Regions from separate parts of the Cohnella herbarum genome, predicted to be linked through region 2. Evidence: riboswitches for the same ligand, from Rfam matches in the RefSeq annotation. Region 2 holds a riboswitch; each other region holds the start of a gene.
The links. A riboswitch is a leader RNA that binds a small molecule or an ion and turns the genes downstream of it on or off. The one in region 2 is predicted to bind cyclic di-GMP.
Positions count from the first base shown of each region.

Region 1: another riboswitch for cyclic di-GMP. It lies ahead of HH215_RS23485 (fibronectin type III domain-containing protein); the one in region 2 lies ahead of HH215_RS35385 (response regulator transcription factor).
Region 3: another riboswitch for cyclic di-GMP. It lies ahead of HH215_RS03540 (transglutaminase-like domain-containing protein); the one in region 2 lies ahead of HH215_RS35385 (response regulator transcription factor).
Region 4: another riboswitch for cyclic di-GMP. It lies ahead of HH215_RS14910 (PilZ domain-containing protein); the one in region 2 lies ahead of HH215_RS35385 (response regulator transcription factor).

Region 1 is NZ_CP051680.1:5,502,765-5,510,894, reverse strand. Features, by position in the region: gene HH215_RS23485 (fibronectin type III domain-containing protein) at 1-4,129, opposite strand, end outside; cyclic di-GMP riboswitch class I at 4,188-4,286, opposite strand; gene HH215_RS23480 (RNA-binding S4 domain-containing protein) at 4,622-4,903, opposite strand; gene hbs (non-specific DNA-binding protein Hbs) at 4,907-5,179, opposite strand; gene yabN (bifunctional methyltransferase/pyrophosphohydrolase YabN) at 5,370-6,857, opposite strand; gene HH215_RS23465 (polysaccharide biosynthesis protein) at 6,967-8,130, opposite strand, start outside.
Region 2 is NZ_CP051681.1:64,438-72,567, forward strand. Features, by position in the region: partial or broken gene HH215_RS37140 (C40 family peptidase) at 1-236, opposite strand, end outside; gene HH215_RS35365 (hypothetical protein) at 650-1,831, opposite strand; gene HH215_RS35370 (DUF6075 family protein) at 1,860-2,267, opposite strand; gene HH215_RS35375 (sigma factor-like helix-turn-helix DNA-binding protein) at 2,387-2,806, opposite strand; gene HH215_RS35380 (hypothetical protein) at 3,811-4,272, opposite strand; gene HH215_RS35385 (response regulator transcription factor) at 4,717-5,421, opposite strand; cyclic di-GMP riboswitch class I at 5,507-5,592, opposite strand; gene ltrA (group II intron reverse transcriptase/maturase) at 5,819-7,210, opposite strand; gene HH215_RS35395 (arsenite methyltransferase) at 7,713-8,130, opposite strand, start outside.
Region 3 is NZ_CP051680.1:859,733-867,862, reverse strand. Features, by position in the region: gene HH215_RS03545 (class D sortase) at 563-1,219, shown strand; gene HH215_RS03540 (transglutaminase-like domain-containing protein) at 1,290-2,105, opposite strand; cyclic di-GMP riboswitch class I at 2,122-2,207, opposite strand; cyclic di-GMP riboswitch class I at 2,243-2,327, opposite strand; gene HH215_RS03535 (collagen binding domain-containing protein) at 2,443-6,903, opposite strand; gene HH215_RS03530 (hypothetical protein) at 7,179-7,460, shown strand; gene HH215_RS03525 (purine-nucleoside phosphorylase) at 7,561-8,130, opposite strand, start outside.
Region 4 is NZ_CP051680.1:3,333,610-3,341,739, reverse strand. Features, by position in the region: gene HH215_RS14925 (DUF6483 family protein) at 1-277, shown strand, start outside; gene HH215_RS14920 (class I SAM-dependent methyltransferase) at 278-1,441, shown strand; gene HH215_RS14915 (histidine kinase N-terminal 7TM domain-containing diguanylate cyclase) at 1,618-3,273, shown strand; cyclic di-GMP riboswitch class I at 3,372-3,459, shown strand; gene HH215_RS14910 (PilZ domain-containing protein) at 3,557-4,264, shown strand; gene HH215_RS14905 (hypothetical protein) at 4,455-4,817, shown strand; gene HH215_RS14900 (dehydrogenase) at 4,893-5,204, opposite strand; gene HH215_RS14895 (cupredoxin domain-containing protein) at 5,265-5,732, opposite strand; gene uptA (undecaprenyl phosphate transporter UptA) at 5,903-6,514, shown strand; gene HH215_RS14885 (thioredoxin family protein) at 6,555-7,121, shown strand; gene HH215_RS14880 (MBL fold metallo-hydrolase) at 7,134-7,760, shown strand; gene HH215_RS14875 (SAF domain-containing protein) at 7,940-8,130, shown strand, end outside.

The DNA.
Region 1 (8,130 bases), on a different replicon from region 2:
ATTCGACGTAGTATGTGATTTTTGAAGATTCATTGGAATTCGCCGTAAAACGAATAATATTTACTGTCGTCCTCACGGCGTTCGAGATCCGGAAGACGATTCTCCCGTTCGCGATTTCACTAACGCTCATATTCGTGCCCCTGATCGGCCCGGCCGCCAATTCAATCTCGGGCGTAGCCACGCTCAAATCCTGAATATCCAGTTCTTCAGGATTATAAGTCACCGTAATAGTCCGTTCCGTCAGGCCCGCTATGCTAGGAGCTACGATAACGAAGTTAAACGTGGAGCCTTGCCCAACGTCAACCGTCAGCTCGGGAATGGTACGGGGTTTGATTTTGTTCGACCACGGGCTTGAACCGCTCGTATTCGAAGCTCTAACTCGATAGACGTGCATCGTATTCGGAACAAGATCCCGATGGACAAAGCTTGTCCCAGCTATCCCGGTGATGATCCGACCGTCAACTTCGAGATCGTAGTTAAAGCTTCCCGGCGATGCGTCCCATTGAAGCTCGATGTAATGCGTATTTGCAATCGCTCTAAAGCGCGTAGGCGTTACAGGAGGCGTAGCCTGAGTGCTAAGCTTGCTCCACTCGCTCCAATCGCCGACATCGTTGCCGCTCTTGGCGCGCACCCGGTACGTATGGACAGTGTTGGGCAGCAAATTGCGATGAATGTACGACGTTGCTGTACCCACATCCACGACGACCGTGTCCGCCTCTATTTCATAACCGGTTGCACCCGGTACGTCGTCCCATTCCACAGTGATTTCCGAGCTCGTCGCGAATAGTCTCGTTATTACTGGCGTACCTAACTGCGTAGCCTTCGTCAACGCGGCGCTCCAAGGACCTGGAATGGAGCCGCTCTTAGCCCTGACCCGATAAGCATGCCAGGAATACGGAAGCAGCCCGTCATGCAAATACGTTGTCACGTTTCCGACGTCGATGACCTCGCCGTCTACCATAAGCTCATAGGTCGTCGAACCCGGTACGGCCGTCCAAGAGAGGGCAATCGAAGTTTTCGATAGGGCTAGGGCAGTCAACAACGGTATATCCAACCCGGTTGTTTCGGACAGGAGCTCGCTCCATGGACCAGCACCCGCTTTGCTGATCGCACGCACGCGATAAGTATGCTCCGTGAACGGCTTCAACCCGGTATGCACGTAGGTCGTGCTCAGACCGTTCGGAACAACTTTGCCGTCCGCTTCAACCTCATAGCCTATCGAACCGACCACCGGATCCCAAGTGAGCGTAATCTCATTGCTAGTCGATACCGTATGCAAGTTTACAGGTACGCCGGACAATGTCGTATGCGTAATCGCCTCGCTCCAACTGCCGACGACGGAATCGTGTCTCGCCCGGACTCTGTATGTATGTTCCGTGTTGGCTTCCAATCCCGAATGGTCGTATTTCACGCTTGTCCCAACATCGACGGCAACTCCGTCAACCTCAAGATCATAGGAAGTAGCATCCGTTACTTCGTCCCATTCAAGCGTGATATGATCGCCGGCAACGGTCGTTGCGCGCAGATGGTGCGGAACGGACGGAAGCGTAACTGCTTGGACGGGTTGGCTCCATCCGCTCGATCCTTCGGTATTATTGGAACGAACGCGGTAAGTATGAATTGTGTTCGGCTGCAAGTTCTCATGCAAATACTGCAAGGCTGCAAGGCCGCCAACGATCGTGCCGTCGACTTCAATATCGTAACTATCCGCTCCGGAAACCGCATCCCAGCTCACTGCGATGGAAGTATCCGTCGCTACGGTATACAATGCGCCTGTCGCCCCGGGCATAGTCGACTTTACCACGATGGCGCTCCACTTTCCGGGACCGCTGGCATTATGCGCCCGAATCCTGAACGTACGCTGAATGTTCGGATTCAAATTAAGTTCGGTATACGTCGTAACATTACCGTTATCGATAATCGTGTTGTAGGTTTCAATATCATATCCGGCTGCCCCTACCACGTCATCCCATGTCAGCGTTACGGAATTGCTTGTCGACTGAAGCCGTATATTGTTGGGCACTTCCGGTAACGTCCACACATCCTGCAGCGCCGACCAGTTGCCCTTAATATCGCCGTCGATCGCTCTGACTCTATACTTATGCAGAGTGCCCGGTTCCAGCGGAGCGTGCGTAAAGGCGGATTGGTTGCCGAAAGATTGTATGATCCCATCCACCTCTAACTCGTAACCGTTCGCATTGAAAGCCGTCGTCCACACGACATTCACGTCGTTCTCCGTCGCGGTCGCCGTAAGAATCGGCATTGCAAACGGCCACAATTGACTTTGCGGCACGATCTCCTTCGCGCCGGACGCGCTAGCCCAATTCAATTTGGCTAAAGGCTGCCCCCCTCGATTGGCGTACTCGAGCCTGATGTCATAATCGACTCCGGCTTCGAGAGCAAGCGAACCGGAATACTTGCCGTTACCCGTTTTCTCCCATTTGTCGATAAGAAGCACGCCGTTCACCCACAACTTCACCCCGCCGCGAACGTCCGCTTCGAATTCGTACGTCTCGGTGAAATAGGGGGTAATCTGTCCCGTCCATCTCACCGACATATTACCGTCGTTAAGACCGGCCTTGGCAATTGGCAGTTTGTTGCTCACGTTTACGTTCTCGTCCACCACGGTGAACAGATCGCCGGTTAGATCCGCTTCGGTATAATACTCCGCTAGCAACCCGTTAATCCTGTAATGCAATTTCGTTTGGCCGCTCGCCCCAATACCGGTAACGATAATCGGCTTCTGATTCGCAGTGATGCTGCCGCCGATCGCGACGACGCCTCCGGTTTGAATGCTCAAATGATTATTAACGTGAATATCGTCGCGAATGAATACATCTCCGCTGCTGACGCTGATAGTCCCCATTTGGTTATTCGACACCAAACTGCCGACGAGCATTTCTTGCGAGATGGTCATATCTACCTTGGTATTGATGTGCATTTGGCCGGCAACAAGAAGCCGATCGGCCTGTACGTTCAATTGGCCATTGTTATAGATTAGGCTTCCAGTTACAAAGTCGCCTGACACCCGCGCGACAGAATCATTGTTCAAATGAATCGTGCCGCCAACCCACAAATCCCCTTTTCCGGTTGCTGCCGGATGATCTGGCGCATTCACGTTCAGCGTCAAATTGGTGTTCGCATTCAAATTTCCCTTAACCGCCAGAGTCCCATATACGGTAAGCGTTAAATTCCGGTTCGTATTCAAACCGTCCAAGATAAGAAATACCGGCTTGGACGGCGAGCCGAACGTTGCGGAAGCATCCAGATTCAGATGCCCCGCCTTCATCACCACATATTCATTCGGACTTCTTAAAATCGCCGATTCCAGATTGCTTGAATTGCAGCCACCGCAAGATTCGGCTTGTTGCCCCATCGATGCGATGCGTTGTTCCATTACCGATATTTGTTCGTTCATATACTTATCGATAGCTTGACCCAGCTCTTTCACCCTGACGGACGGAATGGCATTGTGTTCATTGCTCTGCGATCCGGACAAAATAATCTTGTCTCCGGGCACCTTATTTTGCTCCGCAGGCAACCCGATATAAGGCGAAAAAGTCGGACGGTTAGCCGGAACGATCTTCGTGATCGCTATCGAGTGGATGAAGGCAGAAGGGCTAACCGGATCACCCTTCATTGTTAATCTGCCGTCGTTCAATTGAATACGCTTCTTCACCTTGTCGTGTCCGCCAGCCGGAAGAGCGAAGTGATCCCAGAACACGACATTCTCAACCTGAAGCGTATTGGTGCTGCCGTATACGGCATTGCCTACACTGATTTCGACCTCGTAGGTACCGGCCGACAGCGCAATTTCCCATTGCCCCCCGGCCTGCATATTGATGGCTGAATCCAGCAACGAAGAACCATAGACGGCTTCGCTGACCGAATAAGAAGTATGATCGAAATTCCATCCGTATGTATATCCGTTCCGTTCTCCGTAAGTCTCCCCGTAATCCGGTATGTACGCTTCCGTCGCAGGCGCTTCCGGCGACTTGAACTGAATGCTGATATCGGGCGCTGCGGGCGCTGCATGGGTATAAGAATTCCAAATTTCCGGAACGATGATCTGCGCAAGCAGGACTAAACATAAAATCTTAACTAACATGGATACTAATCGACTCTTCATGCTTCATTTCTCCCTCTACTGAAAAAATAGGCGATACAAACAAAAAAAAGCCATGAGAGCAGGCAACCCGGCTACCATAGCGATCGGTCATTCGACCGGCGCTTTAGGCCCGTGGCTTTGCGTCCCTGTCTTTCGAGCAGGTTTGCCTTTTTCAATTCACTTGGCAGTACTTAAAGGTTTCTTTATGCATTCAGAATAGGAAGAATTACCCTGTAATACTTTGACATTTTACACGCATTTCCTTTTTTATTCTACTAATTTTTTCATATTTTGAGACTTAAGACGTAAATAAAGAGAGAAAATGTAGGGCTTGTTTATCATTTCATATTTGAGAGGTTTGAAGTAGTTATGAGGACACTCGGAAAACGATGGTAGGTGGCAGCCACTTTGCCAACTATAGGTGATCGGGAGGAGATTGGGCTATTCCTGCACGCCAAAAAAGCCAGCCAAATGGCTGACTCCCTCGCGTTCTATATCATTCGCAGAAAAGCGTTAAAGACCGAGAGGGTCTTCCTCCCGCTTGCGGGCTTCTTCCTTAAGCACGGTGTAGAGTCCCAAGATGTCTTCTTTTCGGTTGGATTCCGTCAGACGTTCGATCCTCACGGTTAACGTACGCTGACCGAATTGGATGTCCAGCACATCCCCGATTTTGACGACGGTGCTCGGTTTTGCCTCTTTACCGTTGAGAAGGACGCGTCCTTGATCGGACACGTCCTTCGCGACGGTGCGGCGCTTAATGAGCCGCGACACCTTCAGAAACTTATCAAGACGCATGAATTACTTAACGGCGTCTTTCAATTTGTTACCCGCTTTGAAAGCAGGTACTTTGGAAGCTGGAATCGTGATGGAGTTACCCGTTTGCGGGTTGCGGCCTACGCGACCGGAACGGCTACGAGTTTCGAACGTGCCGAAGCCGATCAATTGAACTTTGTCTCCGCTAGCAAGAGCGTCAGTTACTTCGCCAAGGAAGCCATTCAATACGGATTCTACGTCTTTCTTCGTCAAGCCGCTTTTTTCTGCGATGTTGTTGATCAGGTCTGTTTTGTTCATGGTACGGAATTCCTCCTATGATTGTTGCTTTTATTACGTTCCTGCGAGCCCAATTGCCGCTTGAAACGTTTGATTGTTTAATGCACGAAGGATACTATTCTGTCCTTTGTTAAAAAAATCCTGCCAAACTTGAAAAATATTTCTCGAAATAGGTAGAAAGTACGGGGATTTCGGCGAAATTTAGGTTTTTTTAAGGTAAAATGTGCGTTTTAGCCTCCTGCCACCATGCTTCCATCTCTAACAAGTCAGTCTCCCCAAAAGTACGCCCTTTTATACGCAACTGCTCCTCAATGTACTTGAACCGATTCGCGAATTTGCGATTGGTACCGGCGAGCGCTTCCTCCGGATCGGCTTTGATAAACCTCGAGGCATTCACGACCGCGAATAGCAGATCCCCCAATTCGTCCTTCTGACGCTCCGGGGACTCCTCTTTAACGGCATGTCGAAGCTCTTGCAGCTCCTCTTCGATTTTGTCGAATACGCCGTTCAAATCGGGCCAATCGAAACCTACGCTTGACGCTTTCTTCTGTTGCTTATGCGCGCGGGGAAGCGCGGGCAAATCTTTCGGAATACCGTCGAGGATCGATTGACGCTCCGGAATGCCTTTGCGCTTCTTCTCCTCGGCTTTCATTTGCTCCCAATTCTCCAACGCCTCTTCCGCATCTTGGGCATTCTCGCCGCCAAAGACGTGCGGATGCCGGAAAATCAGCTTGTCGTTCAGTTCGGCCAATACATCGTATACGTCGAAGGCTCCCGCCTCCTCTTCCATCTGGCTGTGTAGCAGTACCTGAAGAACGACGTCGCCGAATTCCTCTTTCATGCCGTCCGGATCATCGAGATCAAGCGCCTCTATGGCCTCGAAAGTCTCTTCGATAAAATTCCGGCGAATCGATTGATGCGTCTGCTCGCGATCCCATGGACAACCCTCAGGACTGCGAAGGATGGAGACGATCTCGTGCAGCCGTTCGAATGAGCGCCTGCGAAGCCGATCATCGGAGTCAGCGGGTATGTATACGAGCATGAGGTTACCGTAAGACTCCAACCGGTCGAGTTCATGCAAGGGGATCTGCACAATGTTCTCTTGCCCGTCTACGCCCAACGCTTGTCCCACGATTACGGGATGGTCGTCCGGATAAACGTTCATGAGCATTAGTTTGACTTCGGAAGCGGTATAAGAATCATACACTTGTCCGATAACGGTATGCAACCGAGGCCTTAGGTGCTCGCGCGTTAATTCCGAAGCATCCAGAAGTTGAAAGCCTTCGATCGGGTCGAAGCCTAGACGCGTAAAAGCCTGGTCTAGAAAGCTTTCTCCGCCCAACAGGCGAAGCTCGATCCCCTCCTCGGGCGCGCGTTCACGAAGCAATTGAACCGTTCGTTCCGCGACCATGGGGTGGCCGGGTACCGCGTAGAGGATAGTTTCATTCTCATGGCTTCCGGCAGCTGCAAGCAGTTCGCTCGCGATCGTCTCGTAAACTTCTTCGAACGATTCGAGTCGCTCGTACAGGCGATCGTAGGATTCGAACGTGATATCGCGTCGTTTCAGATCGGTAACGGCCGGATGGTCGGCCGTGCGCACGTAGCGGCGCTTAGTTTGCTCCAACGCCTTCAGCGTGCCTAACGTTAACTGGTCTTCTCCGCCGGAGCCGAGACCGACGACCGTTATGGATGGCGGCATAGTAGAGATCATCCTTTCTAGTTACGTCTTTATGTCGTTTAATTTGAACTAGGGTTAAAAAGAGTGAACACGCTCACAGGATCATTGTCATAACGACTGCAAAGCTGAACTACTTTGGGGTAGATTTGAAAAAGGCGTGAACGCGCAGCAGGTACCTGTCGATCCGGCTGCCGGATAGTCCCGGCAGCTCTCGCCATTGCTGCGGAGCGACGGCGCCCAAGGCGACGAGCCCCGCGGCGAAGACGGCGGCACCGACCGCGACGCCCGGCACGGCGACGAGCAAGGCCGCCACGCGCTCCGGCAAGGCGGCGGTAACCGCGCCTAGGCCGAGCGCGAGCAGCGCCACCGCGGCCGCCATGGCGGCCAGCGCAGCGCCCGAGCGCCACGCGAGGCTTACGCGCGGGGCGGGCAGTTGAACGCGCTGACGCAACGACAGCGCGTTCAGCACCGCAGCGATGGCGAATGCAATCGCCATCGAAGCGGCTGCGCCGCGAATGCCGTGCGCGGGCACCAGCACGGCGTTGAGCGTCAACTTGAGCAGCGCGGCCGCGGCTAAGTTGACGGCGGGCGACCGCAGGTCGCCCATGCCTTGCAGCAGCGCCGCGCTCACGGCTTGCAGCGTGCCGCCTACGGCGGCAAAAGCGATGATCGCCATCGCGGCGGTACCGTTGCCGTCGGCGAACAAGGCCCGATTGATCGGCGATGCGAGCAGCGCCAATCCGACTGCCGCGGCGCAGCCGATCCACCAAGCAAATCGCATGGTGAACACTGCCCTCGCCGCGAGTTCCCGAACATCGTCGCGCGCCCGTGCTGCCGTCAGCGCCGGAACGAGCGCCGACGCCGCGGCAGCCGCCCCCATGATCACGAGCTGCAACAAGGCCACGCCGCGGTTGTAAACGCCGAACTGCGCCAACGACCATGCCGATTCCGCATCTTCTTGCTGCAGGAACCGAGGGATCGAAAAAGCGTCGATCAACCCGAACAACGGCGCGACCAACGATGCGATTCCGATCGGAATGGCTACCGCGAGAATTCTTTTAAGCAGCGCTTGTCGGGTTTCAGGCAAGCGTACCTTTCGAATCGGCGGCGGCGTTAACTCCGAGGCAGCTTCCTTACCGAAACTTTTTTTCGCTCCCGTCGAGCGGATAATGAACGACTTATTCCGATTGCTGCCTACGCTCCAAAGCATAGCTATGAGTCCCGCTACGGCTCCCGTCGCAAGCCCGCCGTGCACGGCGGCAGCCGTTGCGGACGGCGACCAAGCCGCATCCAC
Region 2 (8,130 bases):
TCGCCAGGAACCAGGTCTGCCGCGCTTACTGTCAGGCCATTTTCTACGCAAAATCTTGCTTGTTCTGCTGCGGTTCTTGGCAGGTTAATGCTTAGCTGTCGATAAACCCACTGAACGAGATAGCTACAATCTGTAAAGTCATCCTGTCCGGCCTTCGGTTGACTGTACGGATCACCTAAACGAGTTAGCGCCAATTTGACGACTTCACTGCCTATTTCTCCCTCGGGCAAATGCTGCCCAATATCCGCTAGCTGCCCCGGCGTCAAGCCAATATCCGTTTCTTTACCCAGCATCGCAAACATGAGTGGCCGAAACTCTCCAGACATCATTTCCTTCATGATGTCCATCTGTTCATTTGTAAAGTGATAAGATTCAGCCTGTTGCTCCGCAGTTTTGCTCGAAACAGTAATATGCAAAATGTGTTCATAGCTGGTAGTCGTCTCTTCGCTGGTAGTCCCATCTTCATGCTCTACCGTAACACTTTCCGTATGTTCGATCGTTTCGATACGGGATTCCAGTTGATTCATGTCCCAAAACACCGATTGGATGATCCCAATCCTTGTTGCATCAAGTGTTGCTACATCCATTCCGTTTTCTGAATCCATGACAGTCTTCACGGCAAAAACGGTTATAATATCCATCCAATTATCTATTCGCGTGTTGTCCGCGCTACCGGGTAATGAAACTCCACCCGGTCTACACGGCCAGCGGACTGCTGTATTTCTGCCAGTCGGTCGGCATACTCAATGTCCAGCTCTTGAACGATTCGGGAAAGCGGCTTTACATCGGCATCCGTGTTTTCACCGGAAACAAAGATGCTGAACGGAGAGGAAATGACAGCTGCTATAGCCATAACAATGCACAGCAATACAATAACGGTGCTACTAATCCCCAAAAGCGCGGCTACCCCTTTGACAAGCAAAGCGGCTGCTTTTACTACCATTTTAATGATCCGAAGATTTAATCGCGCCGCAGCTTGTGCCCTTTGAATAGAGCGGCGGGCAGTCATCGCCATCTGTGCAGTCCGCTGCGCTGTCCTGGCACTATTCATTTTTCCTTCCGCTTGATAATCAGAGGGGCTTTTAGCCTGTCCTAGCCGTTGTCCCGTTTTTATAAATGGCGATAATGTCTTAAATTTCCTTTCTTTACGTTTGATCGTATGGCTTGCTTGCTTGGATATAGCGAAGGGGATTCGGGATGACGGTGGCCTGAAATGCCGCTTCCTCATGCTTACTGACGTTAGCGCTTTTGGACGATTCACGCGTACATTTGCTGAATGAGATGCCGCGGCGGCAAATGCTCCTTTTTTCCCGGCCGGTTCTTGATCTCTACCTTCCCGATTTAGAATTCGGTTAGTAAAGCTATTTTTGCGAAGAGGATGCAAAAGCCGGGCATTGACCCGGCTCCGTATAAAGCGTTGTTTTTTTGATTGATGGTTAGCTGACAAGTGATATTTCCCATCTACCGGCTTGCGGAGATGCAACCTACGGGCAAGTCGCAATTGACGTGTACCTGAAGGCTTAGTAATTATAGCAGCGGGGTTCTGTATCGATATTGTATCCCCTTCTGACTTTGCCCGCCTTTTTTGAATGAACCTTATCAATCTTTTGCTAGCAACCACGCTCATTCCAATTTGAAAACGTACCGTTTTATCTATGGCCGATGCAGAATGGTGCTGCGCATATTCATTTGGAGATTGTGAAATCGTCTTGTCATTGTCTTTGTGTTGTTTTGTGCGTGCGCTCGAATGTTTTACACGATCCATCAAGTTTGGCAGTCTGTCCAAACGTTTAATATCTTTCACAACAGTCCTCGTTTTAATATCCTTCATCTATTCCACTCCCCTAGCTTGTTGCCATTCAGCGAACTTGTTCGTTCAGCCGCTTGAAATTCTTCTCCTGGCTTCGGCAATAGTCCGGATAACGAAGTTGAATCGCTTCAAAAAAATAGGGAGCGTAGCTGCAATCGAATAATTCGTGGGGAGTAGAGTAGCGTTCCCCACCTTTTTCCGTCCAGCCATTCCACAGATTAAAAGCAAGCCTACACACGCGGATAGAACTACCGGTTTGCCACGAGGCTGCGAGACCTCCGGGCTTAATGCCCCCATTAGAAAAATCAAACAAATCGCGGATATGACTCCGAGTATCGCGGGAAATACCTAATGTGTAGAAAAGTGCCCGATGATAGCCGTCGCTGCATTTCCTTTCATCCAGCATCCGATAGTAGAAACTTTCGTGTTCAGCATCTCGAAATCGAATCGGATTCATTGTTACCTGCCCCTCTCATGGAAAATGAGCGGCTGGTAATACCCAGCCGCCGCCTACATAAAGCTCTCTAACTATCTGTTCATTTTGGCAAGCAAATCGGACCCTTTGACCTACCGCAATCACATTTTATTGAGAAACTGCGCCATTTGTTTTAAGCCGCGTTCAATAGATTTTCGTACTGCCCGTTCATCAACTTGTTCAGCTTGGGCAATCGCTACTTTGCTCATGCCTAAGAAGAAATGAGCATAAATTCGTCTGAACGATTTTTCCGGCAATCGACACATAGCCGCATAAAGCTGCTCATTGGAAAGCTTACGCTCGTAATATTCCTCCGGGGAAATCGAAAGGAAAAGAATATCTTGTTCTATACCGTCGTTCCGATCAAGCGAGTAATAAGCGCGATGACGATAGGTGCGCAATTTGTATGCACTTTCGTTTAAGTCGAAACGGCGGATTTCTTGTGCCACTTCATCATCTAGGTCGATCCATACATCCGTTTTGATAAAGGGATACATATCCCGCAAATTAATCCTTTTCATATTCGTCCCTCCATTTTGGTTTGTGAGCAAACCAAAATGGAGGGGAGAGCGACAGCCAACGCTCCCTTTAAAACGATTGTTGATTGTGTTACATAAATAAAAAAGACCTTGCCGCTCAGCAATCCAATGCTGATTTGCAGCCAAGTCTGATAGTAATATCCATCGTTGAGGCGTTATGAGCCGTACGAATAGTAAAAACACATAAAAGGATCGTGGTTTGACATTGCATGCAACGTGGGGCACATAATATCAATTTCCCTCCTCACATGGCAACACCATTGCGAGAGGAATAACCAGTCTGTTTTATGATGGTGTTGTCCTACGTTTTAGTTCAAACGCTCCTTTTTGATTGTCCCGTATCACATGCCTTCAGCACTCGTCACTGTAATAGCTACCTTCTTTTGGGTTTCAATCAGAAAATAAAAAAGAGCGTTTCGCTTCTTTTTGCTGATCACAGCAAAAAATGAAGCGGCGCTCAATGGCTGGAATGCAAAGTAATGCGCATAGAATGAATACAGATGTATCCAGTTCAGGATGGCATGTCTACCTATTTCTAAATTACAGATTAATAGGAACCGCATCATCGCCCTCCTTTCATCGGTATTATTGTACGAATTAATGGGGAACATGACGAAACCATGCATGGAACAAGTTATGCCCGTTTCGTCAATCCTCGCTTCACAAACATAAAGGACAGCCGATGATCTTGTAGGCTGCCCTTAAGCTTGCTATACTATCATCGTATCAGGAAAATCGTGCATATTGGGTGCATAATTCGTGCAAAATAAGAGCAAATCTAGTGCAGCGTTCGGTGCATGTTCGGTGCAAGAAAGATTCACGGCATCTCTTCTCTTGGTGAGGAGTTAATCGTACTCGGAGAGATTGAACTGACTGCTAAAAATGGGGGTAGACCCTAGAGCCTGTTTGAAAACGGGGATATTCTTCAATTCACGAACCATAAAAATAGAAGATGCGTATGTGCATCTTCTGAAGTAATGATATGATCAGTCTTCTCCAAAGGAATCCAGTTCCAACAGGACCGCCCGATCTTTGATTTTTCGATATACTTTATGCAGAATTCGCTTCCGATGATAAAAGAACGCGCGGCGGGAAAGTGCAATGCGATCTATAATGACCGAAAGCGCCAGTTTATCCAAATATCGTAGACGAACGAACAAAATTTCCTCTGTGGTGAGAGCCGAGAAAGCGTAATCGATCAATCCGATTCTCGATAATAGCAACGGGATTTCATGTTCAGTGATCTCTATCCGATGAATGACCGTACGCAACAATGGTTCTTGTTTTCTTCCATTGCCATGATTCACCCATTCATGCAGAGCCCTCGTTAATCCCGGAATATGCTTAAGCTCTGCCTGCGCATATTCCAACCTTGCTTTCCAATCACTATAGGACATAAGCCATGCTTCCACTTTTTCATAGGGGATGGACTGTTGAGTAAGATTCATCAGACACCCTCCCCAATTCCAAGAAATACTACAACTCTCCTTCCGCAAAACTGCTGAATGAAGTGCAAATCAATCCATGTTAATAAACATAATTCACGCTCCGTTTCTAATTGATACATGACGATCATCCCTTCATTGTTATATTGGGGACAGCCGCATAATTACGTAAGTTAAAGGCACCATCCTCTTCATTTTACGAGAGCCTGTCCCATTTTGATTTACTTCAGACTCCGATTCACGACAACAATCTCCAGCATTCATCTTTTTTCTCTCCACCTCCTTTGGTAAGGGATAATATTCCTATTTTTCCTTAGATCACCCCTTCATTTTACCTATTATTAGTTCGAATGGGGAGGGTGATCTTTTTGTCACCCTCTGCCATGATGATTTTGTCGAAAATCCCCGAATTTTCCCAAAGCTTGTTTCAATTTCAGTCCCATTAAATCACGTAGCATAGTGCTGATCATACAGACCTCTTCGTTTCGCCTTCTCAGCAGCTTCTCGAATGGATCGGGTGTCGAATTTACGAGTGATATGACGAACGTGCGATTTTAGGGTGTTCGAAGTAATGCCAAGTAATTCTCTGATAATTGTCTGTCGATAGCCCAAGCCTATGAGCTGCAAAATTTCTTTTTCCGTAGGTGTGAGCATGCAATGCAATTCTTTTCGCTTTATAAGCTCGATCTCATTACGGATTATCGTCGCGACATCCGCATGGAGAGAGGACTGACGTCGGTGAGCTTCTCTGATCGCAACCGGTATGTCCATATAGTTGGACTTTGTAATATAATTGACCGCTCCGGCAACAACCGCATCGACCATGACTTCCGGATCATGTATCGAAGAAAGGACAATAATCGGTAACTCTTTATTTCTGAGAATCTCGGCTGCGGCGTCCAGCCCGTCTCGTTTGGGCGAATTCAAAATCATTTCCAAGATCATTACGTCTACGTCTAATTGTACACTCGCTCGAATCGCTTCCTCTTTTGTCGAAACGATGTTAGATAAATAAATATCTGGCTCGGATTCAAGCAACATAGCGAGTCGCTGTTGCCAAGCTAGGTCACCATCCGCCAGTAATACTTTGATACTCCTGTTCCTACGGATCATATCTTTTATCTCTACAGAAAAGCTTGTTTGTTTGTTCATAATCGATCACCTCTTTTTATTTTCAAATGACAAAAAGACACGCCCTCTCACTGGCGTGCCTACTTGTCATCTTGGTGTGGTTTGAGAGGGTAACCCGGCGATCATTGCACTAGTGCAGAAGACCCGTGGCTTTGCGTCCCTGTCTTTCGATCAGGTTTGCCTTTTTTCCTAGTCTATTCGACATATTTGTATTGATTTATTTTACCATATTTCAATAGATGCCAAAAAGTTTGCTTGGTGTCACACCTTAGTAACGTATGTTCGAACATAGCGCAACCCTCTTCTTGCCAACATTTTAACGAAAATATACGCTAAGCAATCGAGTAGATAGGGGCGGCAAGCCCCTGACCTCTCACACCACCGTACATGCGGGTCCGCATACGGCGGTTCCTAAAGGTTAACGAATTTCAAGATATCGAGAAGTTAGACTTAACAGCCCTTGGTCGTTCCAATAGTAACGGTTAAGGGCGTTATTTATATTTCGGGACATCTCCCAGCATCCTCGCCGGGAGTTTGCCATCATCCTTGCCGCCCATTCAGGCACACCTAAGGCGCGTAAATTTCGAAGTCGGGTTTTGGGTAGCTTCCATTGTTTCCATAGACACATCCGCAACCTACGCCGAATCCATTCGTCTAGGCGTTCGCAGTGCATCTTCGCGGATGCCAAGCGGAAGTAGCCAATCCATCCCATCAGATAGCGGTTTAGTTCTTTCAACCGGCTTTCCATTGAGATACCCCGCGTTCGCGAGGTTATCCCTCTTACGCGCTCTTTCAGTTGTTCCACTTTCTTCGGTGCGATTCGAATTGTCGCGCTTTTGTTGGTCAGAAAACTGAATCCAAGGAATTTGCGCTTCCAAGGGCGGTCTACTGCGCTTTTGTCCCGATTCACTTTTAGTCTAAGCTTCCCCTCCACAAAACGGACAACCGATTCCATCACGCGCTCGCCTGCGCGTTTGCTTCCGACGAAGATGTTGCAATCGTCCGCATAGCGCACAAACTTCAGTCCTCTTCCCGTCAGTTCTTTGTCCAAATCGTCTAACAGAATGTTTGCTAAGAGCGGGCTGAGCGGTCCGCCTTGCGGCGTTCCTTCCAGCGTCTCTTGCCTCATCCCGTCGACCATGACTCCCGCGTTTAGATAAGCTCGAATAAGCTTCAGGACTCGCTTGTCCGAAACTTTCCTAGCTACTCTTGCCATGAGGATGTCGTGATTTACGCGGTCAAAGAACTTCTCCAAGTCCATGTCCACGACCCAGCGACATCCTTCTTGGATGTAGGTCCGCGCCTGTTTCACTGCGTCATGTGCTCGTTTCCTTGGACGGAATCCGAAACTGTTCGGCGAGAATTGCAGATCGAAGATCGGCGTCATCACTTGCATGAGGGCTTGCTGAATAAAGCGATCCATCACGGTTGGGATACCTAACAGCCGCACCCCGCCTCCGGGTTTGGGGATTTCCACCCGTTTGACTGGCATCGGTCTATACGTACCCGCTTGGAGTTCCCACTTTACGGTTTCCCAGCGTTCCCACAAGTGCGCTTGTAGCTCTGCTACCGTCACTTGGTCTATGCCAGGCGCTCCTCCGTTTTGTTTCACACGCTTATAGGCGTCTCGAAGATTGCTCTCTTCGAGCATCCGCTCCAGCAAGTCGTATTGTCCTTCGCGAGAAGTATGGTCGATTTGTGCCGACGAAGAACTCGGCGCTCCGGCATACCCTGGCGGTTTCACCGTTTCTCTTTGCCGCGAGCTCCCTTGCGGGATATTCTGCTGTCGTTGCTCTTCGCGCGAACGCATCGGTTTCTTCTCTCCTTTAAGTTCAGCCCTTCCGTGTGTTGTTGCAACAACACGCGTACTATGGCTTCTGCTGACTCCTGCGGGTTCAGCGCGGCTTTTCAGCCGCGGTTACGAAGTTACTTCGCGTATCCCGCAGGCCTCCCCAGATAAGAACGCCATCTTTCCGCCCGTACTCGCCCAAGTTTACGGCTACAGCCTTTGGCAGCTTAGGATTTCGTCATGGTATGGTGACTCATCCGGCTGCAACCGCCTCAAATTGGATTCGTGTACCTCGAGCCGTGCTTTTGCCTCCGGCTTCCTTCAGATTCCGCCTCGCGGCGGACACCCTTGCCCTTGGCTAATGGTAGGCGCTTGCCAGCCCCCATTCGGGACTTTCACCCTAGAGATGACGCCCATGCTGGGCGTACAAGGCGAAGGCGCTGCCAGTTTACCGGCAGCGCCTTATTATTATGCCGAACATGTTCAACTCAACTCGAGCTGCAACAGTTCGGCCCGTCATGGCTCAAGGCTTGACGGCACGTATCGCGGCGGACACCAGGTATTGTTCGACATTTGCGCCAGGAATCCAATCCTTGATGAACGTCCGGGATTCGTCGTTAGGCTCGATCTCAATTTGGGTAAAACCGCTTTGCGCAAGCATGGCCTCCAGTTCACCGATGGAGGAAGCTCCTGAAATGCACCCTGAATAGATACGGTCGATATCCTGCTTGATTTCATCCGGAAAATCGGCTGTTGCCACGACATCCGATATGGCCAGTCTGCCGCCGTTACGCAGCACACGGAACGCCTCGTCAAAAACCTGCTGCTTCGATGGGGACAGATTAATGACACAGTTTGAAATAATTACGTCAACCGAATGGTCCTGAACCGGCAGATGCTCGATCTCGCCCAGCCGAAATTCCGTATTGGTAAATCCGCTT
Region 3 (8,130 bases), on a different replicon from region 2:
GAGAAAAAGCCGCTATTCGACACCCTTAAGCATCTAAAGATACCAGCCTAATTCGCTGTTGCCTTATTTCTGCTATAGGATGCTGTCCATGAACTATTGAATTGACTTGTCTTTGGGATAGGCAAATATTGATCTTCGGTTGCTTCTTCACCTTTTCCTGCGGTAGCGACAATCCTTTCCTCGTTTCAGCTTATAACCCAGAAACTCGGATCCCCATTTGATGTGGGTTCTCTTATTTTTATCCGGGTGAAGCGTCAGTCCGAGCGACTCAAGTATCGTTCTTGCATCTCATATCGCCTTTGCAGCTTACGCCTGAGTCTTGCAGAAAACCACTCAATCGTCGGCAAAACGCGTCAGACGATATCCTTTGCCCGTCATCTCATGATCGAACTGATTCAGGTAGGTGTTACTGTCCTTTAGGGATGAATTATATTCCAATCGAAGCGCTCCACGGCGATCTTGTCCAGTTTTTGTTCAGTTGTATATAATAAAATTTTAAGTTGAACGTTTCTCTAATAGAGGTTTATGTGATAATTTGTTATTAACATTCAGGAGGATCGCCGTGAAAATTGTTCCTTATCTATTGATCGCTGCGGGAATAGTCCTGTTCGTATTTCCTGTGGCTCGAGAGTACATAAACGAACGTGAGCAGCAACAACTCGTGCGAGAGTTGGAACGCAGTATCGCGCCTGCCGATTCGAAACCCTCCATCGATTCGGAAAACGCTCGGCTCACTGAATTGCTCCAATCCGGCCTTGAAGGCGCAACGGAGGAAGAAAGTGAACGTCCGACTATCGAGGAACCCTTGCAGACTCTGGACGATAAAACGATCGCCATCATCGAGATCGACAAGATCGATTTGAAATTGCCTGTTCTTGAAGGAGCGACGACGAAAAACATGAAGGTCGGAGCGGCTCATATGACGGAAACGGCGCAGCTCGGCGAAATCGGCAACGCGGCAGTCGCCGCTCATCGCGCCCACACGAAGGGACGCCTCTTCAACCGGCTTGACGAAATAGAGATCGGAGACATGATCGACATACGGATGCGGGATGGCAAAGTCATGTACCGCGTGACTGAGATTAAAATCGTCGAACCGACCGATCTATCCGTACTGAATGGCAACCAGAGCGACGCTATGCTAACGTTGATTACATGCGATCCGCTGGTCAATCCTACTCATCGTCTAATTGTGCACGCGATCAAGTCGGAAGAGTAAACTTGCAATCGCGACAAAAAAACCAGCCAGGATCAAAATCGATCCTGGCTGGTTTTATAAATTCAAGGATTTAATAAAATTTAACGGGCGTATAGTCGTTGGCTTTCTTATCGAACGTAACCTTCTTCGTCCCTTTGCTCAGCCCGGCATCAACGGTCGTATCGACGACGACCCATTTGCCGTTCAGGTATACTTCGTTCCAAGCATGATACTCATCCACCCACTTCGTCGTCCCCATTGCCAGCTTGGCGGGGATGCCCACGCTTCGCAGCATGGAGGCATACAGCGTTGCGTATCCATAGCAGATCGCTTTGCCCGAAGTTAACGTTCCGTCGATATCCGGAACGTAATCCGAAGTGACCGTACGGGCAAGCGCTTTGTCGTAACTCACATTTTTCACTATGTAATCGTAAATCGCTTTGGCCTTTTCCTCGTCCGTTGCCGCGCCCTTAGTTAGCTCCTTCGCTTTATCCGAAGCCTTGTCCGCTGTGAGCCAATCGATGTTTTGAACGGAATTCAGGAAGACGTCCGGGGCATTCGTCACGGCTAGTCGAATTTTTTCCGCAAGATTCACCCGATAGGATTTGCCCGCCACGTTCTCCAGTACGGCAACCTCGTATTCCCCGTCTCCCATTTGAAGCGGAAGCCAAACCGTTTGTCCGTCTTTGGAGGTATTCAACGTATAAATATAATTAGAGCTGCCCTTCGATACTTTCGCTTTCGTCACAACGTTCGTCTTGCTGGCAAGACGAATCCCGACCATCCCTTTGTCCACTTCGGAAGTATCCAATGTGACGGCATTCTCTCCCGAATTCGCGAAAGCAACCGCGGGAATGGTTACGAACAGAACGAGAGCTGCCAATAATAATCTTGTTGTTCTCAACATAGAAGATAGAACTCCTTTCGGTAGCTGGCTGCCATCCTCCAAGAAAGGGAAGGCCCTCTAGCTTTGCGTCCCTGCCTTTCAGCAGGTTTGCCGTTATCGTGAAGATTCTTCTTAATAAAACAAAAAAAGCCGAGTCTTTCGGTAGCTGGCTGCCATCCTCCGAGAAGGGAAGGCCCTCTAGCTTTGCGTCGCTGCCTTTCGACAGGTTTGCCGTTATCGAGCTTGCTTTACTACTAGAATTGTAACAAATAATCGTTGGAAAGACAAGGAAAAACCTGCCGGATTCCGACAGGTTTAGTCTTTTTCTCTCTATTTTCTATTCTCTATTTTCTATTTTCTATTCTCTCTTGATACGGAATATTCTCTTGCGGTTTAATAGGACAACTCCCATTGCGACAAGAGCAAGTCCCGCGAGCTGGAGCGGCAACGAGCTGCTCTCCCCCGTTTTCGGAAGCGTTTTGCCCGGCGCTTTGCCGTCAGGGTCTACGCCGCCTCGAGGCACGTCGTCCACGTCGATGTCGACGAGGATTTCTTCTTCGTTGCCGTCTTTGTCGGTTACGATGATGGTAAAGGAATCTTTGCCTTTATAGTCTTTATCGGGCGTATACTTCCATTTTCCATCCGGCGTAACTTTGACGGTTCCGTGCTTCGGTTTCTCGCCGACTTCGACTTTGCCGCCTTTCGGAACGTCGACATCGCCTTTCACCGGCTTTTCGTTCGTTGTTTTTTCCTCGATCTTAGGAGGATGAACAGGTTTCTCAGGATCTATCGTCGGCACCGGAGTTGGTGTCGGCTCTGGGCTTGTCGTAGGTCCCGAAGTCGGAGTCGGTGTCGGCTCTGGACTTGGCGTTGGTTTCGGAGTTGGCGTCGGTGTCGGTTCAGGTGTCCAAACTCCTCCTGAGCTCTGTCTCTCGTTTGTTTTTTCAACCAATACCGCCGTCGTCTGGGTCTTAGTGATCTCGAAAGCTACCGGCGTTTGATCCAAGCGATAATCGTAAGGAGCTTGAATTTCTACCAGTTGATACTTGTTAGGCGGTAGATCTTTCAAGATCAACTGTCCGTTGACGTCGGTCGTAAGCTTGGCAACGTCAATGCCCGGAACGACCTCGTAAATCGGGTTGCCTTGAAGATCAAGCAACAACGTCTCGGCTCTTAGTTCAAATACGGCTCCGCTAAGCACGAGACTTTTATTTGAATTGAACTTTGTTAACTGGACCGAACGATCGTTTTCTTTGTTTTCAATGATTAACGGCGTCGTCGGCTGATGGATGGAAACTTTGGTTTCTGGTACTTCAATAACAAAACCATCCGCCTTCGTCTCTACTAACGTATATAAGCCGTATGCCAAATTCTCAAACTCCAACGTGCCGTTTACATCGGTCGTGCCCGTGTCGACGACAACGTTCGCGGCATTGCGAAGCTCGAAGTCTATGCCTTTCAACAGATCGGAATGATCTTTGGCGTTAACTTTAGTAATGACAAGCGATGCACCGGAACCCAATGTATTCGGTTGAGTAAGAGCTACAATCTGCGTCTGATTCGCAACTATCGGAACCGAGATCGGCGTTGGATCCAACTTGTAGAACAACGGCGCCGCGATTTCAACCAAAGTATAATTTCCGGCCGCCATATCTCCGTATGCGATTCTTCCGTCGTTGTCCGTTGTAAGCGTAGCGATGAGTGCATTGCCGGAATCGCGTAATTCAAAGACTGCGTCTTTCAACTTTTTCGATGGATCAACCGAATCTACCTTAACGAGCTCGAATCCTTGACGAATGATTTTATTCGTAATGTTGAAAGGTGCACCTTTGAAGTCAATTATTTTTCCTGCGGCATAATCAGGATCAAGGATATACCCGCTCGGAGCCGATATCTCTTTGAGCTTGTAAGGAAAACCATCCGTATCATGAAGTTTGTATTTTCTGGAAGTGGAAGCTTCACCATTCGCATCCGTAATCAGCGTTTCTAAGAGAGTTAAACCCGTAGCATTCCAGAGCTCAAACTTAACTCCCGGAAGCGGTCGGTTAAGATCATCCACTTTGATAATCTTTAACTTATCTCTTCCGTTTGATGCACCTCCGCCGGCTCCAGCCAAGGAAACTAAAATCCCTTGTTGATTTCCTTGTCCGACTACCGAAACCGACTGTCCTTGATATTTAAGGTCGTTGGTAAGCCTTTCCCCGCTGTTGGCGTTAATGTAAGAGTCATACTCGAGAATATAAGCGGTTTTCACGTCGTTCTTAAATGTCAGCGTAAACGTGTTCCCTGTCACTGCTAGCGTATAATCGCTTGCAGCTACCGGATTTCCCTTAGGAATATTGCCGGAATTATCCGCAGGCAAATTCGTTTCGTACAGCTTTAAAGTATCCGTCAGCAGGAATTGATTATCAGTAGTTGCCGATAAGGTATCCGTTAAAACGGAACCAGCGGCAATATAAGACTGACTCGGGTTGATGGTTACTTTCCATTTGGCGATATCGGTATTTCCGACTTGGCTGCCCGACTTTTGAACGTATTGCCCGCCGTGTTTAGGCGTTACTGTTGCCGACATTTTGAATAAAATCGGACCCCCGACTCCGTTTTGCATTTTCGCATCATTGGAATAGTTGCCTGCTATCGGAGAGTTGTCGCCTAAGCTTGTTTTATACTGAATCTGATAAGCCGAGTTAATAGGACCAAGATCCAAAACAAAGCTCTGATTGATAGCGTCCAAAGTAAATTTACCATTAGGAATCGAGACCGAAAGACCCTCTGTTATCGAGTTATTGCCTGGATTTAGCGTTAAGTGCTTAACCTCTAGAGAGCCGTCGACGAATTTCTGATTTCCGGTATACTTGTCGCTAATGATCGCCGGATTAACGGTATGCAAATTGTAGTTCACGTAGATCGTCCAAGTGATCGTTTTATCTTTGGCGCTGTATTCGCCCTTTTTAAACCCGTTCTCAAGCGTAAAGTTTTGCGGCGTTACCGTAGCGGACTTCGTAATCGGAGTTTGCGCTACATTGTTCTCTTTCCAGTTTATCGTCGCCGTATTCTTGTATTTATCTTCAAGCGGCTTACCTGCCTTAGGATCGAACAATGTCGTAAAGGTAATAACCTGTTTCGTGCTTATCGATTTACCGGGTTTCAAACTAATCTTAAAGCCGGTTTTGTAATCCGGATCCGCAGCGAGCAAGAAATCGGTGGACGCGATATCTACTCCGTTAATCTTTACGGTAGCAGGCAGTAATTCCATATGCATATCCAAGTAATTGTCTGCAATGACAATGTCGGTCATCGTCTTCAAGTCTTGGTTGACTGTAATCTCCCATTCGATCGTTTTAGCCTGGAAGTTTTCTTTACTGACTTTTTTATCGAAAATGACTTCTTTGTAGTCGGCATCGTCTTCTTTCGTTATGCCGCCTCCATAAACCGTGTTCGTAACCGTCACATCATCATAAATGCGTTGTTGCGCTTCGGTTTGATAAACGATGTCGTATGCCTTGGTTACCGGATCGTGGAATTTCAAGGAGAACCCTTCGTCGTAATCCGTGCCAATGCTTGTTAAGGTATATTGGCTCGGATCGACGAGAGCCCCTCGCGTGCCTTGGCCGCTACTGTCGATCGCTACTTCGTATACGGCCATCGTAACGCTGACGACTTTTTGGTCGACCGTATTAGTAGTTGCGAATTTATCTAAGATTAACGCATCAGCCGCAGCGATCGCTTGCTGATTATAGTTGTATTGAATCTGCCATGTGATCCTTTGTTTCTCGGAATCGTAAGCGGTGTCCTTCTTGTTCAGCGGTTCGTTAAAGCTGATCGTGGCAGTAGCGTTTTTACTCTGCGACGTCATTCCGGTACCGGTCAGAACCGCATTGTTCGTATATTGGATGCCGGTGAACGGTGCCGTCGTCGGAGCGGGAACGCTCGTCTGGTAAGTCACGCGAAAAGCTTTATCGATGTTGCCTAGGTTTATCGGAAATGAAGGTGCGGTCGTGCACGGTTTTAGCGAATTAAGCTCTACTGTTCCATCCAGTTGAACTTCCAATTCGCAAATATTGATATTGCCTTGCAACGTCAACCCCGTTGGAAGAGTATCGTTAAGTACCGCATTATTAATCGTATTTTCAGCTTGATTAAATTCGACGGTCCAATCAATGACGTCCGAATTAAAGCCACCTTTGCTGGCTTTCCCTGTTTTTTCGAGGCCGTCTTTAGCCTTATTTGCGAATTTTATATCGATATCAGCCTTGTGGACTGAACTAAAATCGATTTTTTGTTCCAGGCCCCCGTCTAGTTTAGATTTGTCGAATTTCAACCAAACGTAGAAATTACCCTCAATTCCTTGTTGTCCGTTAATACTGTCATTGAAAGTAAAAGTGACCGTTCCGGCCGTAGTCACGACGAATGTCCCGACGCCGCCCGTTAAGTTCCCGGTAATCGGACTCTGAATATTAAATACATTCGGAAGAGAAAACGTATACGTATCCCCGTCCGAATAATCATGGTTATCCGGTAGCTCCCAGTCATAAATAGCCGCCACGAAATTGTTCACGTCCGGCCGATTCGGCAATACTAGACTGTTTCCGTTCAGATTCATGACCGCGCCGGTAAACGTAGGTTCTTCATCGTACATTTTAACGCTTGTAATCAGATGTTGATCGTCCTCGATTTGTTTGCCCGCAGCATAAGAACCCGGAGCCACAAACAACTGAGTCACCAACTGCAGAAATAACGCTACAGCGACAAAAATCGCCAGCTTTTGCTTAGCTTGCCTAACCCTTGCTTTACTCATTCTCGCTCTAGTAACTCTCACATCATCAATCCTCTCAGTAATATTACTGTTGCACAAGAGCCTCTGATATCCATCGGATCACCAGATTTCCGGCGTGGTGTGACTTTATATCGTTCGGTCCCGGATTCTCCGCATGCAGAACAAGCCCATAATAGAATAATACTCTTCCCTCATGAACAAAAACTGAAAATATTCTGATATTCGACAGCAAGCGATTCTTTGACTATACCATTAACATTTTGACATCCGAACACTTGTTTGGTATATTAAGTAAAGATCATTCAAGGAGGGCTCATATGTCAGACGAACGTCTTGTTAGAATCGAAGATATGATGGGACAATTAATCGGCATGGTTGGCAAAGTACTGAGCGAGCAACATGACATGAAACAGGATATACACTCAATGAAACAGGATATACGCTCAATGAAACAGGATATGCAAACAATGAATCAGAGTATGGAACGCGTAGAGATCGAACAAACGAGGTTCAACGATTCCGTAGCCTATTTGCTGGACAAGACAGCTCAACACGACCACGATATTCACGGACTCAAGAGCCGTGTATTAAAATTATAGATCTCATGCTCTTAATTCCCCTTTTCAATAGAAATACAAATAAGGAGCTGCCCCTCATCCTCTTTCGATGACTTGGGACAGCTCCTATTTTGCAAACCCTCTACATTTTCGGGATAACGTTCAACACGAGCGACAAGAACTGCTCTTTCACCTGTTCCGTCGTTTCCATGACTTCCTCGTGCGAAAGCGGCTGATCGAGGATGCCCGCCGCCATGTTGCTGATGCAGGAAATCCCGAGAACTTCGATTCCCGAGTGCCGCGCGACGATAACCTCGGATACGGTTGACATGCCCACCGCGTCGACTCCCAACGTGCGGAGCATGCGAATTTCCGCCGGCGTTTCGTAGTTCGGACCAAGCAGGCCGACATAGACGCCTTCCTGAACAGCGAAGCCCAACTCCGCCGCGGTCTCCTTCGCAACTTTGCGCAGTCGCGAGCTGTAAGCGTCGGACATATCCGGGAAGCGAACGCCCAGCGCATTGTCGTTAGGTCCGACCAACGGATTACGTCCGGTCAAATTAATATGGTCGGATATCAACATCAGATTGCCGGGCTTATAGTCTAAATTCACGCCTCCCGCGGCGTTGGTCACGAGCAACGTCTTTACGCCTAGCGCCTTCATGACGCGTACCGGCAATGCGGTCCGCTCGGGTTCATATCCTTCATACAT
Region 4 (8,130 bases), on a different replicon from region 2:
AGCGCAATTGCTGGCGGCGCTTTCCCCTTACGAACTCGATACGACGACGAAATCGTCTTTATGGCCGTGGCACGAATCGAACGGCGAGTTCACGGATGCCGAAGATTTGTTATATGAGCTTAGGGAAGAGGGGGAAGTCACGGCGGAAGAAGGCGCCGCTTTCTACGAAAGACTTTCCTCCCGCGACGATTCCGTGCTCGAGGCGGGCGGAATGCCAAGAAGCGAGATGGAAGAAGGGCGCAGGCAATGGGATGCCCTAACGAAGGAGAATGTTTAAATGAACGGTAAGGCTCAACCAAGGGAATGGCTCTCTTTTTTAGATGAAATCGTGAGCGAAAGCTCTCTCATACAAGCCTCATTCAGTTCGCCGAGGCGCAAGGACGAGGAGATTCCGAAGAAGCTGACGGTTCGTCCGGTCAAGCTGAAGACGGGACTGTTCTATCAATTCGAACGTCATCTGCACAACAAAGCGTTTCACGACAACGTAGCCGCCGATCGGGTGCGGGAGCAACTTCAAACGACGATGGAGCAGTATAAGCAAGCCCTATTCAAAACTTCGTCGGCCGATGTTCAGATTCTAGCGAATAAGAAAGGCGAGCTGTCCCTCATTACTCATTCGAGAACGACCAAGAGAGAGGCAGCGCCGCAAGAGCATAACCGAACGAAGTCCTATGTCTTGCAGGACGGGGAACGGATCCCGTTCTTGATCTCCCTTGGCGTTATGACGTCGGAAGGGCGGGTCGTGAAGGCGAAGTACGATAAGTTTAGGCAAATCAATCGTTTTCTCGAGATGGTGTCCGACGTCATAGCCGACTTGCCTCGCGGCAAACCGTTGACGATCGTGGACTTCGGGTGCGGCAAATCTTATCTGACCTTCGCGTTATACCATCTGCTGGCGATTAAAGAGGAACTTCCGGTTCGCATTATCGGTTTGGATCTCAAGAAGGATGTCATCGAGACTTGTTCCAAACTGGCGGAAGAGTTGAAATGGGACAACTTGACCTTCATGGTCGGCGATATCTCGGACTATGAAGGGCACTCATCCGTCGATATGGTCGTAACGCTCCATGCTTGCGATACGGCTACGGACGCCGCATTGCTTAAAGCCATTGGATGGGGAGCGAGCGTGATTCTCTCCGTACCTTGCTGTCAGCACGAGTTGTTTCGTCAAATCTCGCAACCCGTCTTGAAGCCGCTGTTAAAGCACGGCCTTCTTAAGGAGCGCTTCTCCGCGCTCGTGACGGATGCCGTTCGGGCCAATTTGCTTGAAATCGCGGGCTACAGGACGCAGTTGCTGGAATTCATCGATTTGGAGCACACGCCGAAAAACATTCTCATCCGTGCGGTAAAAGTCGGAAAAACGGATGTCGCGGAGCTCGAAAGGGAGTATGCACAATTTAGGGATTTTATGGGCATTAAACCTTTTATGGAAAAACAATGAAGTGAATACGTCTAAGGTCACAAAAATAAGGTAAAAAAGTCCCTTAATTATCGTAAATTTTGATTAAAGATGTAAGTTTTCAAGGCCAAGCGGTTGTCGATAAAAGCTGGGATATGGTAAAATCAAACAAGCTTATCCATTTTTAAAATATAGCACTTTCTGAAAAGGTGAATGCCTTGGGCTTACAATGGACTGATTTTATCCTTTTTGTGATGCTATTTATTTTGTTTATCGGCGTAATCGCTTTTAATAGAATTACCCAGACGCACAAAGTATATTTGGCCTTTCACTTTGTTATGATGTTATGGCCTCTAGGCCAATTCGCGGTAAAGCTGACGGATTATCCGGACGTCCAGCTCTTCTTCATTAACATGTCCTTCGTAGCGATGGGAATGCTCGGGCCGGGTTGGCTGCTATTCGTCTTTTTTCTTACCGGACGAGCCGCCCAGTTGAAGGTTAGCAGAATACTCTACTATATATTGCCGGCGGCTATCTGCGTGGTCGGCGCTCTTTGGAATCCCAACTATCAATTCATGTCTCCCGTATCGGGAAGTTATTTGGATCGGATGTACGGGCCGCTGTTCTGGTTGCTCGTGCTGATTCAATTCGCTTACTTCTTCACCGCGTTGATGAGCATGTTCCATACGCTTAAGACGGTTAGTTCCATCAATCAGCGGAGACAGCTTGCAACCGCTTTAATCGGCATGTTCGTCTTAACGGGCTTCGGGCTTCTGGACGTGCTCGTTAACGTGTTATTGGCGCAGTGGATGCCGGTCATTCCGGGATTGCTGGCGTTAGGTATCCTATTGTCCGACTTGTGCTTCGTTATCGCGATCTACCGTTTTGGAATGTTCGACATTCTAAGCATGGCTCAGAGGGATATCTTCGAACATATGACGACGGGTATCATCGTCGTGGACGAGAACGGCAAAGTGCTCGAAGTGAACAAAGGGGCGTCTCCGTTCGTCCAATCGGTCAAAGGCGAAACGTTCGAAATGGAGAAGTTTCTAGCTCCGTTGCAAGCGCAGGGGGAAGCGTACGAGTTCTTATATCGTTACCTTCATCATCCTTACGAGAAAATGCAAATGGAGTTTTCCTTGCAAGAAAGCGCGGGACGGCATGTATCCATTCAGATTTCTCCCGTGTTGGATGATCGAAGAACGTTGCTCGGCCGCATCATTACGTTCCATGACGTCACGGAGCTGCGGAAGCTTGTCGTCGAGATGAATCGGAAGAACGAGGCGCTGCACGAGCGGAATCTGGAACTGATCACGATTCAGGAAGAATTGTTCCGGGTCAACCAGAAGCTCGAACAAATGGCGGTCACGGACGGGTTGACCGGATGCTTTAACCGCAGGTACTTGATGCAGCAGTTGGAGCATGAAGTATTGCTCAATATGAGATACCAGATTCCGTTTGCTATTTTCCTATTCGATATCGATCATTTCAAGCAGATAAACGATAAATACGGACATTTGGTCGGTGACGAAGTCATTCGTAGCACGGCCGATATCGTTCGCACGAAACTGCGCAGAACGGATATTCTGGCTCGGTATGGCGGAGAAGAGTTTACGATTTATTTGCCGCATACGAATCGCGAACAATCGGAGCTGTTGGCGGAGAGAATCATGCTCGCGGTCGGGGACAATTGGGTCGATGCCGGCACGGAGAAGGTACACGTAACGATTAGCATGGGCGTTCTCTCGGAATCGAGCGAGGACCTCCGGTTCGACGATCCGAAGGAATATTTGCGCGAGGTATTTTCCAGCGCGGATTCCGCGTTGTACAAAGCGAAGAACGAAGGAAGAAACCGTGTCGTCATGGCGCGATAACCGCAATATTTTACGCGAATTTTCATAGAAATCTATGTCGCGACTAAAGGTAATATGGTACAATCGTTCCAAGATTAATCATTGGGTCGGATACCGAAAGACGATAAAGGCAAACTTGCTGAAAAGCAAGGACGCAAAGCCACAGGGTCTAATGTTCTCGCGAACGATGACAGCCTGGCTGCCGAAGGGTCCTTAGTGGATGAATAAGGCGAATCAGGCTGCTTCCAATCGGAGGCGGCCTTTTTTTATAAGTTAGTTGTCATAGAAAGGTGGTTTGGCGGGGATGACTCAAACGGGAGACAACAAGTATTCGATGTCCGAGTTAGACAAGGAATTGCTTCCGTTAAACGTGCTGCTGCATTGCCGAACCGTCGTCGAAGGGAAGAACTTTGTTACGACTGGCATTATGACCCATCTTGAGGGAGAACTCTTCGAAGTCGAGCTCCCGGAATACGATCAGTTCGAGCTAGGGGAGAATGTAAAACTAACGGTGTATTCCCCGGCGGGTATCCAATCGATGCCTTCGATCGTATTCGCCAAGTATGAAGGCGCGATTGCTCTGCTTCAGCCGCCGGACGTACAGAAGCGGTTTAAGGAGAGGCGAGAGCATCCAAGGGTAGAGATCAGCGGTAATGCTCAAATCATGCACGTGGTGAGCGATTCGGGAGAAGAAATGCCCTTGAACAACGAAGCCGAACTGACGATACACGACATAAGTATCTCGGGGATCAGCTTTTCCGGATTGGACTCCCCTCATTTTGCCGCGAAATCGCGTTTGAAGGCCAAGATCGAGATCGGCTTCGGATTTAATTGCGAGTTGGAGATCGTTCGTCGGGAACGGCATGATAACCGGATGCACTGCGGGGCTAAGATGCACGTACTCGAGCCGGAGATGCTTCGTCCGCTCAGGGCGTTGATTCTACGGCAACAGGTGCAGAAGAACGCCCAATCGCGTAAAGATCACAGCAGGAAACGTAACTTTAACGGTTGAGATTGGAATAAAACGAAACGATTCAGGCCCATCGAGAGGCCTGTTTTTGTTTTATCCCGTTCGCGTGACGAAGAACGCCGCGAAACTTTCGCGGATTCGTCATAAAATGGACGAAGGGGTAGGAGGGTGTCCGTGATGGCAAGCTCCTCTGTCACATACATTGAATCAAACGTGGCAAAGGAGTGATTTTATGGCTGTCCAACGTCTCAAACCCTTGCGAATTGATTCGAAAAAATCTCGAATCGTGAAACGGGCAAAAGCTCCTTTTCGTGCAAGAAACTTGGGTACTCGACCAACCTTTCATCGTCTGACCGTCGTTTGGGTGCAAAATAACGGAGTACCCTTCGATACGACCGGCTTTTTCGCGCGTCTGTCTCGCGGCAACGTTCTCGTATCCACGGCGCACTTCGATCGGTTCGGCGTCGTTCGCTTCAATAACATCGGTACGCTTACGAACGTAGCGTTCACGCTCAGAGTATTTAACAGAAACGGAGTCTTGTTCCGTACGCGCACGATCCCGGCCGGCGTGCAAACTTTCGCTATTATCGGATAATAATAGAGCGGTTGATTAAACGGAATAAGGGTTGGGCAGAAGGAATACGCTGCCCAACCCTTATTCGCGAGTAGTTTAGCCGCCGAACGCATCGCGGAACGCTTGCATCAGCTTCGCGCGATCGACGTTCCAGAGCTCGGCGATCTCGCCGCTGACTTCTTCGTCCCACCAATCCGCAAGCGCTTTGCGGTTGCTTCGGTTCTCCGTAATCCACATCAAATTCCCAATGACCCGCTTCACGTAAAGCTCTTCTGCCTGCTTAACAAGAAGGGCGGGGACGTGTTGCTTCAAACGTTTCACCGTACGATAGAGCTCTTTTCCGCATGCCCTGCGAATGGTTCGCGGACTTGGAAGAGGCGAGGAATGCTTCTCCTGGAACATCTTCATCCGGCTTCACCCAACCTCTTTTTCCATACCCTATGCATGGAATGAAGGGAAGGTCACTCGTTAGTGCACGACGATGTAACCGACCATGGGGCCGCCCGATTTCGAATCGGCATGGGTTTGACAGACAATCGAGTAAGTACCGGCTTCTTTAGGCGTAAAGCGGACGATCGTCGTTTTGCCTTTGTTGATTTCTCCGGAAACGTTTAAGCCCTCGATGACGAACGGATGGGACTGGCCGTTGATACCGGAAATGCGCAATTCGACGGGCTCGCCTTTCTGGACGACGACGGTACCGGGATAGAACAGATACGTTTCGAGCTTCTTGCCGCTATCCAGCGTAGCCGTAAACTCGCCCGTAACCAGCTGAATGACATTGGCGTTCGCGTTTGCGTTCGCGCTATCTCCCATCGGAGCCAAAGCAGGCTTGGATTGCTGCCAACCGATGTATGCGCCGGCCAAGATGACGACAGCCGCGATCACCGTGTACAACTGAATTTTCTTGCGGTTTAATATAACGATTTTGCTCATTCCGCTCTCTCCTCTTCAACTTTGTCCACCTATCGCAGTCTATGCATGGGCCCGTCCGGTCATGACAAGCCTGCAACGATTTTGTCAGAGGTTCGTATAACTGGAAGGAGACCGTTGCCGTATGCTAGAATAGAGACGGTAATTAAGGGAAAGAAAGCAGGTTTTGTGCCATGATGGATACGTTGCATGATTGGTTGGCCCAGTTATTGATTTGGATCGAGAGTTTAGGTTATTGGGGCATTATTATCGGACTTGCGATTGAAGTCATTCCTAGCGAAATCGTATTAGGCTACGCGGGATATCTTGTGTTTCAAGACGTGATCTCCTTTCCGGTTGCCGTCATTTGCGGAGTTATCGGAGCAATTTTGCAACAATGGCTGCTTTACGCGATCGGCCGTTACGGAGGCAGACCGTTCGTCGACAAGTTCGGCAAATATTTACACCTGAAGTCCAAGCATATCGATATCGCGGAAAAATGGTTTGAGAAGTACGGCCCGATGATCGTATTCACGGGGCGGTTCGTGCCCGTCATGCGTCAAGTAGTGTCCATCCCGGCTGGGATGGCGAGGATGAATCTGTGGCAATTTACTTGGCTTACGACGTTGGCATCCATTCCTTGGTCCATCTTGTTCGTATGGTTAGGCTCGTCTCTGGGCGAGAATTGGGAGAAAATCGACGAAAAAGCGGCTCCTTATGTTCAACCTGTTATTCTGATCGCGCTTGCACTGTTAGTCGTGTTTTTCGTGTATCAATATTTGCGTAGAAGAGGCAAAACGATTTAAAATAAATCATACTTTCAAACCTGAGAGGGGATTATTCCGCATGAGTCAATTGATCGCGAGCAAATTACATAAAGGGCTTACGCCAAGTCAATTCGTAGAAGCGATGAGCAAGAATCAAGACACATTCCAATCCTGGTTTAATCAGTTTCAATGGAACGATGCCGAGTTGGAAGAGTTCTACGAATCCTTGAACAATCGCGACGATCTGCGTTGCCTGATTATTGCCGCCGATTGGTGCGGAGATGTCGTCCGCAACGTGCCCGTCGTGTTCCAAGCGATGGAGAAAGCCGGAATTCCGACGGAAGTATTGATCATGGAAGAGCACCTGGACCTGATGGATCAGCATCTGACAATGGGCGGACGCGCGATACCTGTCGTGCTGTTCACGGATACGGGCGGACATCTTCTAGGGAAGTGGGGCGCTCGTCCGAAATACGTACAGGAAGTCATGAACGAATTCAAAGCGGCTAATCCCGATCGGGAAGCTGCGGACTATCAAGAAAAAATCGCGGTAGCAAGACAGGAAATGGGACGTCGCTACGGAGAGGATACCGGCTATCAGACGATTATTTTGCAGGAAATTCGCGAAATATTGTCCGGGGTTTGAGGTCGATAACCGATGCTGACATTTCAACGTTACTCGTTAGGAGCCTTGCAGACGAATGCTTACGTCGTCGTTAACTCGGAGCGCACGCGTGCCGTGGTCATTGATCCGGGAACGGCGGACGGGGCTTTGATCCGCAAGCTCGACGGATTGAAGGTAGAAGCGATTTTACTGACGCATGCCCATTTCGACCATATCGGCGGCGTGGACGCATTGCGCAAAAGATATAGCTGCCCTGTCTATATTCATTCGGCCGAGAAAGACTGGCTGACCGACGCGGGGAAAAACGGCTCGACGCGTTGGGCGGAAGTTACTCCGCCGATCATGACCGAATTGCCGGAACAACTGCTGACCGACGGACTGAAGCTTGAGTTGATCGGAGAAACCTTTCACGTGAAGCATACGCCTGGGCATTCCCCGGGCAGCGTGAGCTTCCTGGTCGGCGATCTTGTTTTCGCCGGAGACGCGTTATTTCACCGCTCGATCGGACGCACGGATTTGCCGGGAGGCAACCAAGAGCAGTTGTATCGTTCGATACGGGAGAAGCTTTACGTATTGCCCGAGGATACGCTAGTTCTGCCCGGACATGGGCAGGAAACGACCATCGGCGACGAGCGGCGCGAGAATCCTTTCGTTAGATAATAGGCAACAGTTGTCGTTAATTGCAAAAAAAAGGCTTTACAGGTGTTCGGGCTTTTGATATAGTGAGCCTTGTCAAGCCCCTATAGGCTACTTGTTCGCTGCGAAGAACGCAGGCGATGAAGGAAAATTCCTTCTACGCTTGCGTTCTTTTTTTATTTTTCGGAGAAGAGGGTGATCGGATGAACAGGCGTAGACAGCTTGCGATTAGTTTATCGGCGGCGGTCTTGTCGGGACTGCTTGTATATGGCGTGTACCTGGTTCAACTCAAGCAGATTCAATTGGAAGAGACTGCGGAGGTCGTCGTTCCGAAGCGATTCATCGCGACGGGGACGAAGCTGGAACCGGAGCATTTAACGATCGTTTCGTTGCC